One region of the Colwellia asteriadis genome, then DNA from elsewhere that is predicted to be linked to it. Evidence: riboswitches for the same ligand, from Rfam matches in the RefSeq annotation. Region 1 holds a riboswitch; the other holds the start of a gene.

What was found. Region 1 has a riboswitch for lysine ahead of lysC (lysine-sensitive aspartokinase 3). Riboswitches for the same ligand answer to the same signal wherever they lie in the genome.
Region 2: another riboswitch for lysine. It lies ahead of dapA (4-hydroxy-tetrahydrodipicolinate synthase); the one in region 1 lies ahead of lysC (lysine-sensitive aspartokinase 3).

The regions. Positions count from the first base shown of each region.
Region 1 is NZ_BAAAFA010000007.1:263,744-273,283, forward strand. Features, by position in the region: gene ABD005_RS11790 (SLC13 family permease) at 1-1,101, shown strand, start outside; gene ABD005_RS11795 (hypothetical protein) at 1,281-2,117, opposite strand; gene ABD005_RS11800 (NAD(P)-dependent oxidoreductase) at 2,129-2,992, opposite strand; gene ABD005_RS11805 (glutathione peroxidase) at 3,119-3,598, shown strand; gene lysC (lysine-sensitive aspartokinase 3) at 3,705-5,078, opposite strand; lysine riboswitch at 5,199-5,433, opposite strand; gene ABD005_RS11815 (porin family protein) at 5,977-6,558, opposite strand; gene acnA (aconitate hydratase AcnA) at 7,070-9,540, opposite strand, start outside.
Region 2 is NZ_BAAAFA010000003.1:134,234-143,773, forward strand. Features, by position in the region: gene ABD005_RS05400 (tellurite resistance TerB family protein) at 1-249, shown strand, start outside; gene ABD005_RS05405 (CvfB family protein) at 376-1,230, shown strand; gene traF (conjugal transfer protein TraF) at 1,536-2,804, shown strand; gene ABD005_RS05415 (succinylglutamate desuccinylase/aspartoacylase family protein) at 2,883-4,022, opposite strand; gene ABD005_RS05420 (PLP-dependent decarboxylase) at 4,059-5,300, opposite strand; gene ABD005_RS05425 (2,3,4,5-tetrahydropyridine-2,6-dicarboxylate N-succinyltransferase) at 5,487-6,236, opposite strand; gene dapA (4-hydroxy-tetrahydrodipicolinate synthase) at 6,336-7,268, opposite strand; lysine riboswitch at 7,385-7,599, opposite strand; gene ABD005_RS05435 (methyltransferase) at 7,763-8,809, shown strand; gene ABD005_RS05440 (sensor histidine kinase) at 8,863-9,540, shown strand, end outside.

The DNA of each region.
Region 1 (9,540 bases):
ATGTCGATAGTCAGCCCTAAACCTAGCCATCAAATAGGCGGGTTAATGATAGTAACAGCCTTTTTATCAATGTGGATGTCTAATACGGCAACCGCGGTAATGATGCTACCTATCGCCTTATCTATTATTCAAATGGTTAACCAAAAACAAAGCAATAACAATGGTCATTATGCCAAAGCCATGCTATTAGCCATTGCCTTTTCAGCCAGTATTGGCGGCTTAGCAACGCTAATTGGTACTCCACCCAATGCATTAATGGCTGCTTATTTATCAGATAGCTATGGTATTGAAATTGGTTTTGCGCAATGGATGATGGTAGGTGTTCCGTTAACCACAGTAATGTTAGTTTTTTGCTGGTTTATTCTGACTAAAATTCGCTACAAGGTGAATCAAGGTGAAACGGTTAATACCAATAACTTATTTAAAGAAAAACTGCTTGAGTTAGGTAGCATGAGTAAAGGCGAGAAAATGGTATTATTTTTCTTTGGCCTGGCAGCATTAGGTTGGGTATTTAGACCGCTAATCGCCAGCGCTACCGGTCTGCCAATATCTGATACCGGTATTGCAATGTTTGTCGCCTTATTATTATTTATAGCGCCTGTCGATAGTAAAAAAGACATTCGCGTTTTATCGTGGGATGATACTAAAAAGTTACCGTGGGGCGTATTGTTACTTTTCGGCGGTGGACTTGCGTTAGCAGGCTTAATTAAAAAGTCGGGGTTAGCCGCATTTATCGCAACACAACTTGAAACAACCTCAACATTTCCGTTATTAGCGGCAGTATTAATTGTCACTGTAACGATTTTATTCTTAACGGAAATCACCAGTAATACCGCTACTGCGGCGAGCTTTTTACCTTTGTTAGGCCCTATTTCAGTCACGTTAGTAGACAGCCCAATGATGCTAGTTATTCCAGCCGCATTAGCAGCAAGTTGCGCCTTTATGATGCCAGTTGCCACACCACCTAATGCTATTGTATTTAGCTCAGGAGAGCTGCGTATACGTGACATGGCAAAAGCAGGTTTATGGCTAAATTTAGCTGCTATTGCTATTATTGTGTTACTGATGTTTACCAGCGTACCTATGATATTTAACCTATAACAGATAATCGCTAAGTAACCTAAAAAAAACGCCAGCTTAATGCTGGCGCTTTTTAAATGGGTTGTACATATTGCGGGTAAAATATAAGGCTATACTTCTGTTCAGTTCAGTTCAGTTCAGTTCAGTTCAGTTCAGTTCAGTTCAGTTCAGTAGATTCTGAGTTGAACTATCTACCCAACCTAACTACCTGAGTATAATCCCTCTACTTTAGAGCCTTTAAAAAGACAAGGTGGATTACTCGATATAACCTCTGACGATACTTGTTTGAACATCGATTGAGTATTCAAATCACCTACAATGCCAGAAATAAAAGGTAATAAATCAGCGGGTTCACCTGTAATGGTTTCATACAGCACAAAAGCGCTAAGACTAGCCCCTAACTCACTAGCATGATTTCCATCGGCTTGGTAAACGACAATATTTGGTTCAATCGACAGTGCTTTATTCCACGCTAAGCCAACAGGGGCGACACAACTCAATTGCATTGAAGCAATATCTTGATGAATTCCATGGACGTACTCTGCTTCTTGTGTTTTACCTTCTGGCGGGTGTTCAGGAAAAAGAATAGGTGTAGCCCCTATCGCCTTGACACGTTGAATCCAGACAATGGTTGCCTCAGTTGAATACAACACCGACTGACTTTGTGAATATTTCTGTCCTTGTAAAATAACATGACTCCATTGTTTACTTTCAAGTAATTCGATAATACTTTCATTTTTTACAATGGCATCAAGAAATGCGCCGGTGCGCGTCTCAATATTCACCGTTTTATTCGTTTTAGTAAATATACTTTTTAAAAGCGGTTCAATGTATTGCACATGACTATTACCTAGGATGAGTACATTATAACTTGCTAAGCCTTGATTATTAGGGAGAGCTAAGTTATCTGTCGTCTTCACTGGTGTGGCATCAATTGGGCCGCCCGCAGTAGGAACCTTCGTCGGTGCAGTAGAGCCACCACCGCAAGCAGCTAATAACAACATACTCGTCAAAACACCAATAAATACCTTCATCATTCCCTCGATAATTATTTTTTAAAACGTGAAATCAAACTAGACGTATCCCAGCGATTACCACCGTTTTCTTGAATTTCTTGATAAAAGCCATCAACCATTTTTGTCATAGGTAGCGCCACATCATGTTTATCGGCTTCACTAAAGGCTATGCCTAAATCTTTACGCATCCAGTCTACCGCAAAACCAAAATCATATTCACCCGCAAACATAGTTTGGTAGCGGTTTTCCATTTGCCATGAACCGGCTGCGCCTTTAGAGATGGTCTCAACTAATGCTTTAGGATCTAATCCCACTTTTTCAGCAAAATTAAAACCTTCCGCTAATCCTTGTACCACACCTGCAATACATATTTGATTAACCATTTTCGCTAACTGGCCAGAGCCAACAGGCCCCATCAACTGACTAAAACGTGCATAAGCGTCCATAACAGGCTGCGCTTTAGCAAATGTTGCTGCATCACCGCCGCACATTACCGTTAAAACACCGTTTTCTGCGCCTGCTTGACCACCTGACACTGGCGCATCTAAAAAGTACTGACCATGAGTAAGAGCGACTGATGCTAACTCTCGGGCTAACTCAGCTGAGGCTGTAGTATGATCAACAAAAATACTACCTTGTGGCATACCAGCTAAAATACCATTCTCACCTAAAGTCACTTGACGAACATCGTCATCATTACCCACACAACAAAAAACCAAATCACAACCTTGTGCTGCTAATGCTGGTGTTGTTGCAACACTACCACCAAACTCAGCCTGCCATGCCAGCGCTTTTTCATGGCTGCGGTTATAAACGCAAACATCAATATTCGCTTTTGCTAAATGACCCGCCATTGGGTACCCCATCACGCCTAAACCGATAAATGCAACTTTCATATTTTTTCCTTAACGTAATACCAACTTGCTCTATAGTATTGGAATATTTCACTGCCGTTACTTTACAATACAAGCGTATAACTTTCATGTAATATTGAGAAATATTACCCTATTAGGAATAACGATATGAATAGTATTTACACCTTTTCAGCACAAAAAAATAACAATGAAGATGTGTCACTCTCACAGTATGAAAATAAAGTGTTACTTATAGTAAATACCGCAAGTAATTGTGGATTTACGCCGCAATATCAAGGGTTACAGAGTTTATACGACAACTATAAAGAAGACGGACTTGAAGTATTAGCCTTTCCTTGTAATCAGTTTAAACAGCAAGAAAGTGGCAGCAATGAAGAAATTAAACAGTTTTGTGATTTACAGTTTAATATAAGCTTTGATTTATTTAATAAAGTTGATGTTAACGGAAAGAATAGCCATCCTTTATTTAGCTATTTAAAAGCACAAGCTCCTGGCTTATTAGGCTCTAAGGCTATAAAGTGGAATTTCACTAAATTTTTAATTAACCGTGATGGTCAAGTCATAAAGCGTTACGCTCCAATAACTAAGCCTGAAGATATCGCTAGTGATATAGAAAAAATATTATAGAAAAGAGCTATAAAAAAGGTACTGTAGAAAAATAAGTATATGAGCGTGACTCAAGTAACGCTCATATCATAGTTTATATTTAACCTGATCAGGTTATTTATATTTATTAGGCAAACAGCGCTTTATGAAGCTTCTCAACAGTGGTGTTCGCATCAGCTTCATTCACTAAAAAACATAAATTATTCGCACTAGCGCCATGACAAATCAACCTTACGTTGATATCATTCAAGGTATCAAAAATACTTTGTCCAATTCCTTTAGCGCGTGTTAAACCGTTACCTATAACGGCAACTAACGATAAACCATGCTCAACGCTCACTTCACATAATTGCTCTAACTCTTCAACAACCGCGCTAGTAATTTGCGATTGGGTTGAGCCAACGGGGTTGTCAAAGGTTAAGGCAACGCTAATTTCACTCGTTGTGATCAAATCAACACTCAACTCATGCTTAGCTAAAATAGCAAAAACGTTAGCTAAGAAACCACTGGCATGTAGCATTGCTGGGCTTTTCACTGTAACTAAGGTTTGCTCACGGCGTAAAGCAATAGATCGATACGTTGGATTTGAGTCAACTTTTTTCTTAATTTGAGTGCCACCCTTTTCAGGCTCTTTAGATGAGCCGACAAACACCGGAATATTACAACGCATGGCTGGAATAAGTGTCGCAGGATGCAATATTTTAGCGCCAAAAGTCGCCATTTCTGCCGCTTCGCCAAAACTTATTTCAGCAATAGAGCGAGCTTGGTCGGTAATACGAGGGTCGGTAGTAAAAATACCAACAACATCGGTCCAAATGGCTAAATTAGTACCACTTAGCGCTTCTGCAAGTAAAGCCGCACTATAATCAGAGCCTCCACGACCAAGGGTTGTGGTATTACCTTGTGCATCTTGACCAATAAAGCCTTGAGTAACAATAACCTTATTGACAAGTTTAGGCGCTAACTCTGATTGACAAAGTTCACGTAACTGAGCCACATCAACAACCGCTTTACCAAATAAACTGTTGGTTTTCATGACCTCTTGAACGTTAAAATATTCACCTGCAACATCGGCAACACGTAATACTTGCGCAAAAATACGTGAGCTAAGTTGCTCACCAAACGATAGAATTGCATCGCTATGCTGTAGGTTATATTGCTTAGATTGCGCTAAAGCTAATACACTTAACGCTTCAAGCAAGCTTTCAATCTCGGTATTTAATGCACGTTCAATATCTGCTGAAAAGTGTTGGGTAATATTTAACTGAATAGCTTTTATTTGACTGATGATATCGGCTTGCTCAGCTAATGAAACATCGCTTTGCCCTAAACGCACTAAATGATTGGTTACGCCAGCACTGGCTGAAACAACCACTAAACGATTACTCGTATCATTTTTAATGATATTGGCACAACGCATCATAGCGTCATAGTCGGCAACACTAGTTCCACCAAATTTGGCAATGGTAAGCGGTAAATTAGTAGTAATATTAGAATTCATAATTTTCTCCCATAAAATACATAGCATGTTTATTGGTAAACTTAGCTATAGGAAGAGCATGACTGAGCAGTTAGCGAGTGGTCTACACCAAAACGGCATAGAAAAAGAAGCAAAACTTTTTCAGCCAGAAGCTCTCCACCTTTTGTTTAATGTTTTGTTATAGCGCACTTAAACAATGCAACAAATACGTCAGGTGACAGCCCTAAGGATTCAACCCTAGCGACCGAATATTGTATGCCACGTAACAATATTCTCGGCGATAGTCTCCCTCAATAATGCATATGGAATGTGGTTCCTAACCCGCCTATTAGGTGGGTAACATTATCTACCTAGCTATCGCGCCTCTTCTGGTGCTTATTACTTCTGTAAGAAAACCAAATCAGAATTAATTTAGAGTTAAAGGTCTAAAACATAAAAGCACGCTTATTTAAACTGATTTTATAGGAGATTGCAACCGTTGTTATTCATATCTATGGATAATTATTCATATGTTTATTTTCCTCTACCGATGTAGTCTAAACTATTAACAACTTTCAACGCGCTTTTTGATAATTACAACTAAATCGCTAGGTAATACAGCCAGCTTAACTAATTCAATTGTACGCAGGAAACTGAAAGGGCTTAGTCTATGTGTAAACAAATACAATATCACTTGTAGGTGTCGCGATAGCAACAACTCTAAAAAGTCATCATTGATGCTATTCTACGTCGTATTTCATTAAATCGATTTGACCTAGCAATTTTGGGTTATTGATACACTCGTTGTATTGCCTTTGAAAGCTAAACGATAGCTGAATCGTTAAAAGAGGAAACTATCTTAACAATACAACGAGTATCCAATACATATCTATAGTTAGCTGTTAGTAGCTGTGTATTGGGGGAAACTTATTGTAGAGTTTTAAAATTTGAACTCAAAACCTAACGAAGCATGCTTCAAGTCTGTTGAAAAGTTAGCATCATCAATATCATCTGTTGCACTATCAACGTCTAAATCGTTGTCATAAACCGTGTAATCGAACTTAACGGTCCAATCTTCGTTGATATGGTAACTTGCACCAACACCAGCAAACAAACCTTCATCATCTGCACTGTTGTTAACACCAAGTACTGAGTAGTCGGTTTCATACCACAATTGACCACCACGAACATAAATACTGATATTATCTGACACTGGCACACCCGCTTTTAAACCTAAGGTATAACCATCTGTATCAGCGTTAGCAAAATCATTACCGTAGTCGCCAAAATCAATAAAACTACTTTCAATAGCAAAATACTGATTAAACCCATAGCCTGCAAATACTTGGTAGGCTGATTTATTTTCATCAAAGCCGTTATCACTATCTACGCGTAAATAACCATAACTAGCGCCAACATAAACACCTTTAGCATCACTTTCACTGCTATAGGTTTTTGCATGCAAGTTAGTGTTTAGAAAACCAGCGGTAATAAGTGCACCTAAAATTATTGTCTTCTTCATTTGATACTCCCTTGTTGTTTGTCATTAGTTAAACTGAATGTAATTACCCAGATACATCTATATATACAAACACCATGCCAATAAAAAGCGCTAAAAACGCACATTATTGCTTTAAAATCATACAGTTTTACTTTTTTATTGTAATTTTTATAATTAACCATGAAACATTTACACACTGTTTTACATTGTGCTTTTAAATGATGTCGAGGCGTATAAAATTATTGTGTTATGTAGCGTACCCTTTCAATATGAGTGAGTTAGTAATTTCATTGGATTAGATAAAAATATAAGCGTAAACAATAAAATAGTTGCATAAACTGAGTGAGCTAACGTTGAGGAGTTATCGAGATGTGCTCGTTACCATTGAAATTTTTTGGTTTTAGTCGGCGTTAAAGGTTATTTAGGTAGGACTTTATTGTTATTGAAGGCTGTTCAGAAGTGCTATTTAAATAGCACTTGCGTAACTAATCAGCAAGCTTAGTTATACTCACTTGCTGATTAGTTAATTATGCTACAACAGTGATCGGATAACATATTGAAGGATGCCACCATGGCGGAAATATTCAAACTCATTGGGTGTATCAATACGGATATCTGTTTCAAAGCTAAAACTCACACCATCGGATTTTAGCGCATCTACTTTTACCTGCTTTTGACCAGCCTCAATCGCGTGAATAGAAAACTGCTCAGTACCATCTAAATGGTAAGTGTGTGCCCCTTTGCCTTGCTTAAATTGCAGGGGTAATATTCCCATTCCAATCAAATTAGAGCGGTGAATACGCTCATAGGTTTCTGCAATGACAGCTTTCACACCTAACAACAGTGGTCCTTTGGCAGCCCAGTCGCGAGAGCTGCCTGTTCCATATTCTTTGCCAGCAATAACAATAGTAGGTATGTTGTCAGTAATATACTGTTGCGAAGCCTCAAATACTGTCATTTCCTGAGCACCTGGCTGTTTACGGGTAAAGCCCCCTTCTGTCCCAGGTGCAAGTTGATTTTTTAACCTAACGTTTGCAAAAGTACCACGCATCATAATCTCATGATTACCTCGTCTAGAGCCATAAGAGTTAAAATTATCTTGCTCAACATAATTATCACGAAGATATTCGGCCGCGGGGGTTTCTTTTCCTATAGAGCCAGCAGGTGAAATGTGGTCTGTGGTGACGCTATCGGCTAATTTCAATAAACAACGTGCATTTTCAATGGCCTGAATAGGCTCAGGTTGTACTTTCATATTTTCAAAAAAAGTTGGTTTTTTTATGTATGTACTGTCTGGCCAATTGTAAATATCGGCATCAACCGTATCGAGTTTTTTCCAGCTATCACCGCCATCATAAACAGAGCTGTATTTATCAGAGAACATTGAGCTATTAACAACATGTGTAACGATATCTTGTATTTCTTGCTGGCTTGGCCATATATCTTTTAAATAAACAGGTTTTCCATCATTACTGATACCTAGAGGTTCCTTAGTAATATCAATTTTCATATTACCCGCTAGAGCATAAGCGACAACTAAAGGTGGCGATGCTAAATAATTAGCTTTAACATCGGAGTGAATTCTCCCTTCAAAATTACGGTTACCTGACAAGACTGAGGTTACGATTAAATCCCCCTCTCTAATTGCACTGGAAATCGGTTTTGGCAATGGTCCTGAGTTACCAATACAAGTAGTACAACCATAACCAACTAAATTAAACCCCATTTTATCTAACTCTTTAGATAACCCTGCTTTGTTGAGGTATTCTGTTACTACTTGTGAGCCAGGCGCAAAACTTGTTTTAACCCAAGGTTTAACAGTAAGTCCTAATTGATTGGCTTTTTGCGCGAGTAGTGCCGCAGCCACCAATACTGACGGGTTCGATGTATTAGTACAGCTGGTAATCGCTGCGATAACAACCGCACCTTCGTGAAGCTCAACGTCTTGTTCTTTATGACGATAAAAAGCGCTAGTTTTAGAAGTTACCGTTTTAGCTCCTATGTTTTCTACTCCCCCTTCATTATCAAATGTCGCTTTCTGCTTATCATTCGGTGCAATAGCCAACTCTTTTTGCTCAGAGATCCAATGCTCAAATGCAGTCGCGGCTTGGTCTAAATTAATTCTATCTTGCGGGCGCTTCGGTCCTGCAATAGCTGGAACAACAGTATCTAAATTCATTGTGAGTTTTGCATGGTACTCTGCATGCTCTTGTGCTTCACTGCCCCACATACCTTGCGCTTTTGAGTAGGCTTCAATAATATCGATTTGTAGCGCGTTACGGCCAGTTAATGCCAAGTATTTAGTGGTTTGTTCATCGATAGGAAACAAGCCACATGTGGCGCCATACTCAGGTGACATATTGGCAAGCGTTGCACGATCTGCCACAGATAAGTGCTGTACACCATCACCAAAAAACTCAATGAATTTACCCACTACACCGAATGCTCGCAATTGTTCTGTAACGGCTAACACTAAATCGGTTGCGGTTGCGCCAGCGGGTAATTTCCCCTTTAATTCCATGCCAACAACTTCAGGTATTAGCATAGTAACAGGTTGACCTAACATGGCTGCTTCAGCTTCAATACCGCCTACTCCCCAACCAAGTACACCTAAACCATTTATCATCGTAGTGTGTGAATCTGTCCCTACTAAGGTATCAGGGTAAAGTAGTGATTTATCTTGCTGTTCATCGATAAACGTTACACGGGCTAAGTACTCTAAATTAACTTGGTGCACGATACCTTTTCCAGGAGGTACCACTTTGAAGTTATCAAATGCACTTTGTCCCCATTTTAAAAATTGATAACGCTCTTTGTTACGCGCCACCTCAATTTCAGTATTGCGTTCAAACGAGTCCGCTTTGCCAAATTCGTCGACCATAATGGAATGGTCAATAACTAAATCGACAGGTTTTAGTGGATTAATTTTATTGGGATCGCCACCTAAATCAAGCATTGCATTACGCATGGCGGCTAAATCAACAACCGCCGGCACACCTGTAA
Region 2 (9,540 bases), on a different contig from region 1:
ATGGATACTGCGTTAGCATTAAGTGAAAATGCCACTGACTTTTTTCAATTTACTCAAGCTATCAATGAACATTATTCATTAGCACAGCGCACTCATATTGTTAATTTATTATGGCAAGTTGCCTATGCTGACGGTGAGCTTGCCAGTATAGAAGAGCATACCATTAGACGAATTGCCGACCTCCTACACTTGCGTGATTCTGAATATGTAGCGACTAAAGTCAATGCGAAAGCGAAATATGAGCAATAACCGAACTTAACAAACTATATTCGCTTAGGGAGCTATTAAAATAATAACCGCTGAGCTAGTTATGATATTGGTATAGTGCGTGATATACGGTACAATTACGGCAGACTCAGCTACCACGGCATTTTCATGACCAACGCTCAACTAACAACAAACCCTACTATTGGTAAATATAATACCTTACGCGTTATCGCAATTAGAGATAACGGTGTTTACCTTGACGCTGGAGAGCTAGGAGAAATACTACTTCCTAAGCGCTACGTACCTGAAAACTGCCAAGCCGACAGTATTGTTGAAGTATTTATTTACGCGGACTCAGCTGACCGTTTAGTGGCAACAAGTGACAAACCTTATGGCCAGGTAGGTGAGTTTGTTTCATTAAAAGTTGTGCAAGTTAATAAAATGGGCGCCTTTTTAGATTGGGGTTTACCAAAGGACTTACTCGTACCTTACAATCAACAGCACACAAAAATGGAAGTAGGTAAATACTACCTAGTACGTATTTTTCTTGATCAGGTAACAGACCGTCTTGTTGCTTCAAGCAAGCTCGACAAATTTTTAGACATTTGGCCTGCTGATTATAAAGATGGCGATAAAGTTAATTTAATTATCGGTAATAAAACAGACCTAGGCTTTAAAGCTATTGTTAACGATTTACACTGGGGCTTATTGTATGATAACGAGATTTTTCAACCATTACGTATTGGTAAAAAAATTGAAGGTTACATCAAACAAGTGCGTGAAGATGGTCGCTTAGATTTAATTTTAACGCGTGGCAGTAAAAATACCGTAAGCAACTTTAATGAAAAATTGCTTGCCCACCTAGCCGACAACAATGGCTTTAGCTCTCTGCACGATAAAAGCTCACCTGAAGTTATTAAAAACACTCTAGGAGTCAGTAAAAAAACGTTTAAGGCAACCGTTGGTCATTTATTAAAGCAAGGTAAAATTGCCATTGAAAAAAATGGTATTCGCTTACTTTAGGGGCTAATCGGTTTAAGTATTTACCAGTCAATAGTTCAAAGTGTACTGCACCAGCCCCCCCTAACCATTCAGACCTTATTAATACAGAATAAGGTCTATCACTCTCCTATGGTATCGAGAGCATTGTTCGCCTGAATGCTCAGCAAAATGTGTCTATCGAAAATCAGCTAATAACTTAATATTTATCACTTTATCTGTTCCTATCAATAGCTAATATATTATTGCTCTACTAAGCTTTAATAAACTCACCATAAACTTTCAAAAATAGTGGGTTTATTAATAATAATAAGAAGGAATTATTTATTATGACTTTTATTAGCAATAATTATTTAAGATCTTATGAGGCTCATCATTCTGCAATCACTAAACCATTTTTTAGTAAGTTTCTCTTATTAACACTATCACTTTTATACTATCAGGTTAGTTATGCCGACAGCTTTACAGCAAAGCGTGCTGGGCAAGGTTTTACAGCTATTACTCAAGATTTCACGTCTTCGTTAAGTAACCCCGCGCTACTAACCAAATACACGTTAGAAGATGATGTCTATTTCTCATTTAACTTGGGAGGGATGGGCAGCGATCAATACAACGTCATTGATATTGCAGAGCAAATATCAAACGACTTATCAAATCTGGCTAACGATATTAATAACGCCAGTACTACAAACCATTTGCATGATAGTGTTGATACTATTATTCACAATTTAGCCGCAATAGATAATAAAGTTGTTAATGTTCGAAACGGCTTAAACTTTCAACTTATTATTCCTAATAAATATTTAAGTTTTGGATTATTCACTAATCAATTTGGACGTATAGGTGGTGTGGTTAATTACAATGATAATGATGCTTTATTACTAGAAGAAGCCATTAATCAAGGTTATTTAGATTTAACTCAACTAAAGTCTACCGCTAATGGTCTTGGTTATTCGTTGGCTGAAGCGGGAGTTATGTTGGGCTATCAAGTTACTAACAATAACCATTATGAAATAAGTATAGGGAGTAAACTTAAATACCAACGTATCGATTTATTATATAGAAAACTAAATATTAGTAACTTTAATGAAGATGAGTTTGATTTAAACAATGATGAATACTTAACCAATGATAGTCATCTCAATGTTGATTTAGGTTTGTATGTTGCTTGGGGCGACGAACGTCAGTGGCATGCAGCTTTAGTAAGCGACAACCTAATCTCTCGACAAGTAGAGTACAGTAAACAAATACAGCCGACAGATCCCAACATTAATTTCAGTTTAAAACCAACGACTTCAGTAGGTTTTAGTTACCAAAATAGTTGGTTAACCTTAGCAACCGAAATCGATTTAGCCGATAGAGAGCACTTTATTTCTCTCACTCCCTCTAAATATGTTGCACTCGGTGCAGAGTTTACCCTATTTGAAAGTGTACAATTACGTATGGGCTTACGTAGTGACTTAAATGATGTAGATGGCGATCTGTATACCTTAGGTTTTGGTATATCGCCTTGGGATGTTCTCGCTATTGATATTGCTGGTTTTGCGGGTAATAACGATACTTATGGTGCGGCTTTACAGCTTGGCTTAAAGATATAACTTCTCCGTCATGGAGTTCATGATGAAGATGCTGCTATACGCAGCACCTTCGTTATATTTTTAACACTAACCTTAATTTTAACTTTCGGGTAACTCAAAGTAATTATAAAAAACTTTATAAAGCTCTGTGCCTTGGTTAACACTTGCAGAGGCAAAATGTAAGATTGGAATAACAGGTTTATCTAGTGAAACATAATGTAGTGCTTCACCATCACCATAATTATCCATTCGTAAAATTCGAGCTAATGGCTCACCTGCCGCTAAAACCTCACCAAACTCAGCTAAATAATCAACCATGCCACCCATTGGAGAGTATAATGCTTTGTAGTCGTTAAGGTAACACGCATAACGCGTCATTGCTTGTGGTTGGTATTCATCATTACTAATCACACCTTTATAGTGTAGATAAGCTAAAATACTTACCGCGTCGTCTTTAGCGACGTCTAAGTCAATTTGCTCTTGTGAGCCTAGCTCTACGGTAAAACTTTCTTTATTAAACAGCCCTTGTCCCATGGTAAATTTTCGGCCTTGTTTTTCAAAAGCTTGCTGCAAGCTCCACCAAGGGCAAAAAGTTGCTTCATCCATAGCCCCATCAAAATCATTAGGAATTAATAGGGTGTGAGGAATATCAAAATAATTCGCACTCGCTTGTGCATATTCAGGGCAATATAAATGTTTACTGGAAATAGGACCTGTGTGTAAATCTAAAACTATATCAGCTTGATAAGCCAAGCGCTGTAGTTGATAAGCGATACGTTGACCGGTTGTTAAGCCAAAAATATTATGATCTAGCTTTTGCTCAATCTCGTTAAGCATTAACGCTCTAAAATCGTTATTGATGTCTTCTTCGGTCGCATCTATGTAGTTTTGAGAAAAAGGTTCAATAACACTCTCATCAAAATGGTACATACGATTCCAGTTTACACCGGTAATAGGATCAAATCGCCCTAAGGTGTATTCGCCATTTTTGTGATTACAAGCAACAGGATTAGCGTAAGGCACTAAAGTGATATTCGCATTCAAACGGCAATGTTGTAGTAACTCAAGTAACTGAAATATTACCGCATTACCTTGCACTTCTGCGCCGTGCATATTGGCCTGTATATAAACATTAGGACCACTGGCATTTTCACTAACAAAAGAATAAACGGGTACCGTTAATTTGGCACCGCTAGCCATTTCACCTACCGACATGACTTTTTTTGTAAAGGTATTCATTTTCAATCTCAACTAAAGGTTACTAAATATCACTAACTAAGCTAAATAAGAGGCTGCTGCTTGGGCGGCTCTTACCTTAGTTAATTGTCCATCTTGAAAAACATATTCTGCAGCGAGTTCATGACATAAGAAAAATGGCATACTTTCGGTAAAGCCATAAGCGCCACAATAACCAAAAACCAGTTCATCACCCACTTCAACATCATTAGGTAACGGTAAGCGACCTAACTTATCCATACTGGTACATAAAGGGCCATGTATATCAAATAATTGTTCCGCTCCTTGAGCAGCATTGTTATCACTTCTTAGGAGAGTTACCGGAAAAGGTTGGTCGGTAATCGCTGGGCGTATTAGATGATTAATCCCTGCAGACAATACTAATTGCTCTTGCCCATAGTTCATTTTTCTATCAACCACAGGAACCACATAATAGCCGCACTCAGCAACAGCATAACGTCCCAATTCAAGCCATAACTCTTCAACACCTGCTTGTGCTTTTATTTTTGCTAAATCTTCAATAATTTGTGGCCAAGACAGCGTTTGTCCTTGGTCTAAATAATCAATTCCTAAACCGCCGCCTAAATCGAGTATTTTCAAATCCATGCCAATGACGTTAGCAAGGCCCGTTAATGGTGCAACCATTTGCCCCCACAATGAGTACATTTTTTCATTACTGAGCATATTGCCCCACTGAAAAATATGTAAACCACAAAGATTAAGTGCAGGGAAATCATCAACATGAATACTTTGCCATTGTTCAACAGATAAACCAAATGGCGTAAGGCTATTGCCTCCAAGTGGGTTTTTCTCACCTTCTTGCCATTGTAATTGCACTCGCAGTAAAACCGCTGGCTTATCATCAGTTAACTTTTGCTCGATAACCGCTTCATTTAACCACGTTAATTGATTTAAACTTTCCACCACAAAAGTGCGCACGCCTTGTTGTAAAAAAGCGCTTAGTTGCTTTTTGGTTTTAGCAGGCCCGGTATTTAAAATACGTTCAGGGTTAATGCCTTGCGCTAACACTTGCGCTAATTCACCGGAACTAGCGACATCAAAATTAAAGCCTTCACTATCAAGTGTTTGAATTATTTTCGACAATGGATTCGCTTTAACCGCAAACCATAACTTAATCACATCTTGCTGCTGTAATTTAGCTAAGTGTGCTTTAAGAGCATCGAGTTGATAAACAAAATATGCCTGTTCATGCTCCGGTGACTGATGAGCAGTTAAGGCACTTTTAATACTAAGATCGAACCAGCTAGGATGTGTTGTCATAATTTTTCTTAGGTTATGTTATGTTAGGTTGTGTCGTGTTAGTTATGTTGTGTTAAGTTTGGTTAATTCGACAGTTAGTAAAGTGAACTCAGCTAAAAACCATATAACAAAGTCACGTTTAAAGAGGTAACAAGTAAAATAGATTCGCTTATTACCTCACTTAATAATCAGTAAATACTCAGTAAATTAGCGTAAGATAGACTCTAACTCTAAAGAAGCATCACTTTGCTCATCACGGTACTTAACGATTAGTGCACATGCCATGTTTAAGCCTTGCGCTTGTGCCCACTCGCCTTTAACTGGGCGAGTACCTGGTACAACAACAGCACGTTCAGGGATTTCAGCACCTTTTTCACGCATAACTTGGTTAACACAATCATATACTGGCACAGATTTAGATAATGAAACGCCTGGTGCTAATACTGCGCCTTTTTTAACGACAATACCTTCAACAACCACAACGCCAGCACTTAAAAATGCATCGTCTTCAATAATCACTGGGCTAGCGCCAATTGGCTCTAATACACCACCAATTTGTACCGCTGCAGAAACATGTACGTTTTTACCAATTTGTGCACATGAACCAATTAAAGCGTGACTATCAACCATAGTACCACTGTCAACAAATGCCCCAACATTAATATAGGCTGGTGGCATAATAATAACGCCTGATGCAACATGAGCACCTGCACGCACTGAAGAGCCGCCTGGTACTAAACGTACTCCATCTTGTGGCGTGAATTGACGTGCTGGTAAATTATGCTTATCAACAAAGCCTTGGTAGTTATCAGAAAAACTAATATTTTCGCCTGCTTTAAACGCTGCTAAAATACCTTGCTTAACTTCAACATTTGCATGCCAGTTACCATTTTCATCTTGACTTGCAGCTCGCAAAGTACCCGCTTCTAGTTGTGCAATTACATCTTGCCAATCCATTTTCTACTCCAATTATTATATCTATTTACGTTAAAACTTAAGGTTTATGTTGAAGGAAAGTACTCGAACTTATCGCAGCACTTTCTCTGAATTTTTAATTTATGTTGAATAAGCCGCAAGCCACTGCGCAATGCGCTGATCAAAGTGCTGAATATCATCACTATTAGCTAACTCTAATGCCGTTAATGGTGCGCGCAGTGTGTTATGGCTAATAACGCCTTGTTGGTGCATTAACACTTTCACGGGAATAGGATTTGCCACAGCAAACAATGCGTCTACCGCATTTTGCCATAGCGGGAAAAGTGTTTGACATTGCGTTGCTGTTTTAGAAAGGCAGCACTCAACATATTTTTTGGTGGCTTCAGGCCATGCATTGGCGCAAACAGACACTAAGCCTTTAACACCACCGGAAACAAGGTACGGCACCATAGCATCTTCACCACTATAAAGATCAATTTCAGGACAATGCTGACGGTAAGCTAAAAACTTATTAATATCGCCGCTAGCTTCTTTCATTGCCCAACAATTTTGGTGGTTTTGAATTTGTTGTAAGGTTTCAACGGGAATATCAACACCACTCCGTGAAGGGACGTTGTATAGCATGCACGGGAATTTGGCCGCATCTAATAAGGCACTAAACCATTGTGTTTGACCTACAGGTCCTGGTTTTGCGTATATCGGCGTGGCAAGCAAATAGGCATCAATAGGTAGGCTATTACATTGTGCTAACCACTGTAATTGCTCAGATAAATTAGAGCCACCAACAGCCACCATAAGCGGTGTATCCAGCGCTAAACCACAAATAAAGTCAACAATCGAGAATTGCTCTTCAGCTGTTAGCGCCAACCCTTCGCCTGTACTACCAAGTAATAAAATACCATTACCTGCAGCAGCTTGATGCTGAGCAATTTCACGCAAACTTATAAAGTCGACGCTGCCATTCTGATTAAAAGGGGTAACTAAAGCTGTCCAAAGCGCACAGTGTTGTACGGCCTTATTAGTTTGAACATCTGAAGAATGAATTGAAGTCATTACTCTCGAACTCTTGTTTAGCCATGTTTATTGTACACAGCAGTGATAGTTCGGAGAGTTCTTGGCAATTACAAAGAAGAGCAACAATACAATGAATGTATTTAGGCACTTATGCAAAGGCCAGAAGCTCTCCACTTATATAACTATAAAATAGTTACTAGTGACAATTGTTGGGATTCAGCCCAAACAACCGATAGCTAACTCATCAAAAAGCTCGCTATCTCGGCGTTAATCCCCCTCATTACTATTATTGGAGTTTGATCTCCATATTCTGAGTTACCTCAAAATACCGCAATAGTAATTACCTGGTTAACGCTCCTCTTCTGGCCCCTTTGGTTTAATAGCCAAACTATTAAACCTGAATTAGGGACGGCGCTATTTAAGCATTTTTTAAAATGACATTCAATAAAAGACTACTGCGGTGCTATTCCAATTTTGTAAATTATCGTAGAATAGTAATAACGCTTCTTTTATTTTATCTGTGCCAGTTATCTATGTCTCTTAGCAACCCTAGCCAAGTCTTATTACGTAATAGTGAATTACTCACTTCAGCAACGCCTTTATTAATTAACTTACCTGAAGATGGCTTTATTGATGAATTAATAACGCTAAATGAGAGTGCTAAGGTAAGTTGCTACAATACTAATTTTATTGATCATCAAGCCTTGACTCATAAGCACGGTAGTCGTATTCATAATAACTTTACTTGTGTTTATGAAAGTGAGCTACAACACGATTTAGTGATTATTGCTTTCCCTAAAAGCAAAGCCGAACTCAATTTCACTTTAGCGATGATCGCTCCTTTTTTAACAGCCGAGACAAAAATACTGATTGTTGGTGAGAAAAAAGGCGGAATTCAATCAACTCCTAAACTAACTGCAAACTTTTTAGAACATTGTCAAAAAGTTGATTCCGCACGCCATTGCTTTTTATTTGCAGGATTAATGAATGAAAATAAAAGATCTGTTCCTTTTAAATTAGAGAGCTGGTACAAGCACTATGCTATAACAGTGGACGGGATTGAATTAGCGATTGCCTCACTGCCTGGAGTATTCAGCCAAGAAAAACTTGATAGTGGCACAGCATTACTTCTTAGTAACTTACCCAAAGAATTAGCAGGTAAAATACTCGACTTTGGTTGTGGTGCTGGAGTAATAAGTTGCTTTATTGCTAAAAAATATTCGAATGTTGAGCTATCCTTATTAGACGTTAGTGCATTAGCGCTTGCTTCGGCAGAAAAAACACTAGCATTAAACAACATAAACGCGACTGTGTTCCCTTCAAATAGCTTATCTGAAGTTACCAACACATATCAGCATATTGTTTCAAATCCACCTTTTCATCAAGGGGTTAATACAAATTATCAAGCAACAGAAACCTTTTTATCAGGTATTCATAAAAATCTAAAAAAGAAAGGAAGTATTACCATAGTCGCGAATAGTTTCTTACGTTACCAACCTATTATGGAACAATACATTGGCTGTACAAGTGTCATCACTAAAGCACAAGGTTTTACTATTTATCATGCATCTAAACGTTAAAGTAACAGCATCATAAGATTCAATTAATTCATCTCTCAGGAATAATGTTAAGTATGCCAAACTCAGTGAAAACAAAATCGTTTCGTAGTTTATTGTTGAAAAGTACTTTAGGGCTAACTATAACGTTAGCTGGATTAACGGCATTATTACTGTTATTAAAAATTAATACTCAACAACGCAATGAAATAGAAAGTAACACTTGGTTGTGGGCAAGCATTTTAGCAGACAAAAGTCGCCCTTTTTTAGAAGATGACCCAACAAAAACTAATATTGCTCTAAAAAAAGAGTTAACAGAACTCAGTAAAAACATTACGTTAATTAATCGCATACATATCTACGATTTAAACGACAACAGTGTATCTTTTTTTACAAGCTATAATAAAAACAACAGTTTTCCTGCGATTAAAGACAAAATAAATGAAATTGATGAACTCACTACCATTCGCTATCATGAACAATATCTAGAGCTTGTTGTTGAAATTAAAAGTAGTCAAAAAACCGTTGGTTATGTTTACCTTCAAACTAGCTTAACTAAAAAGAATGATTTTTTTAGTAGCTTATTGCTACTTGGACTCTTTTTACTTATTAGCGCTATTAGTATCGCGGTATTAACTGCCCTGTGGTTATACAAAAAAACCTGCACTCCCCTTGATGGTATTACTGAACTCATTGATAACATCTCTCAGAAAAAGCGTTATGACAATCGAGCTAAAAAACAAGAGTATAAAGAA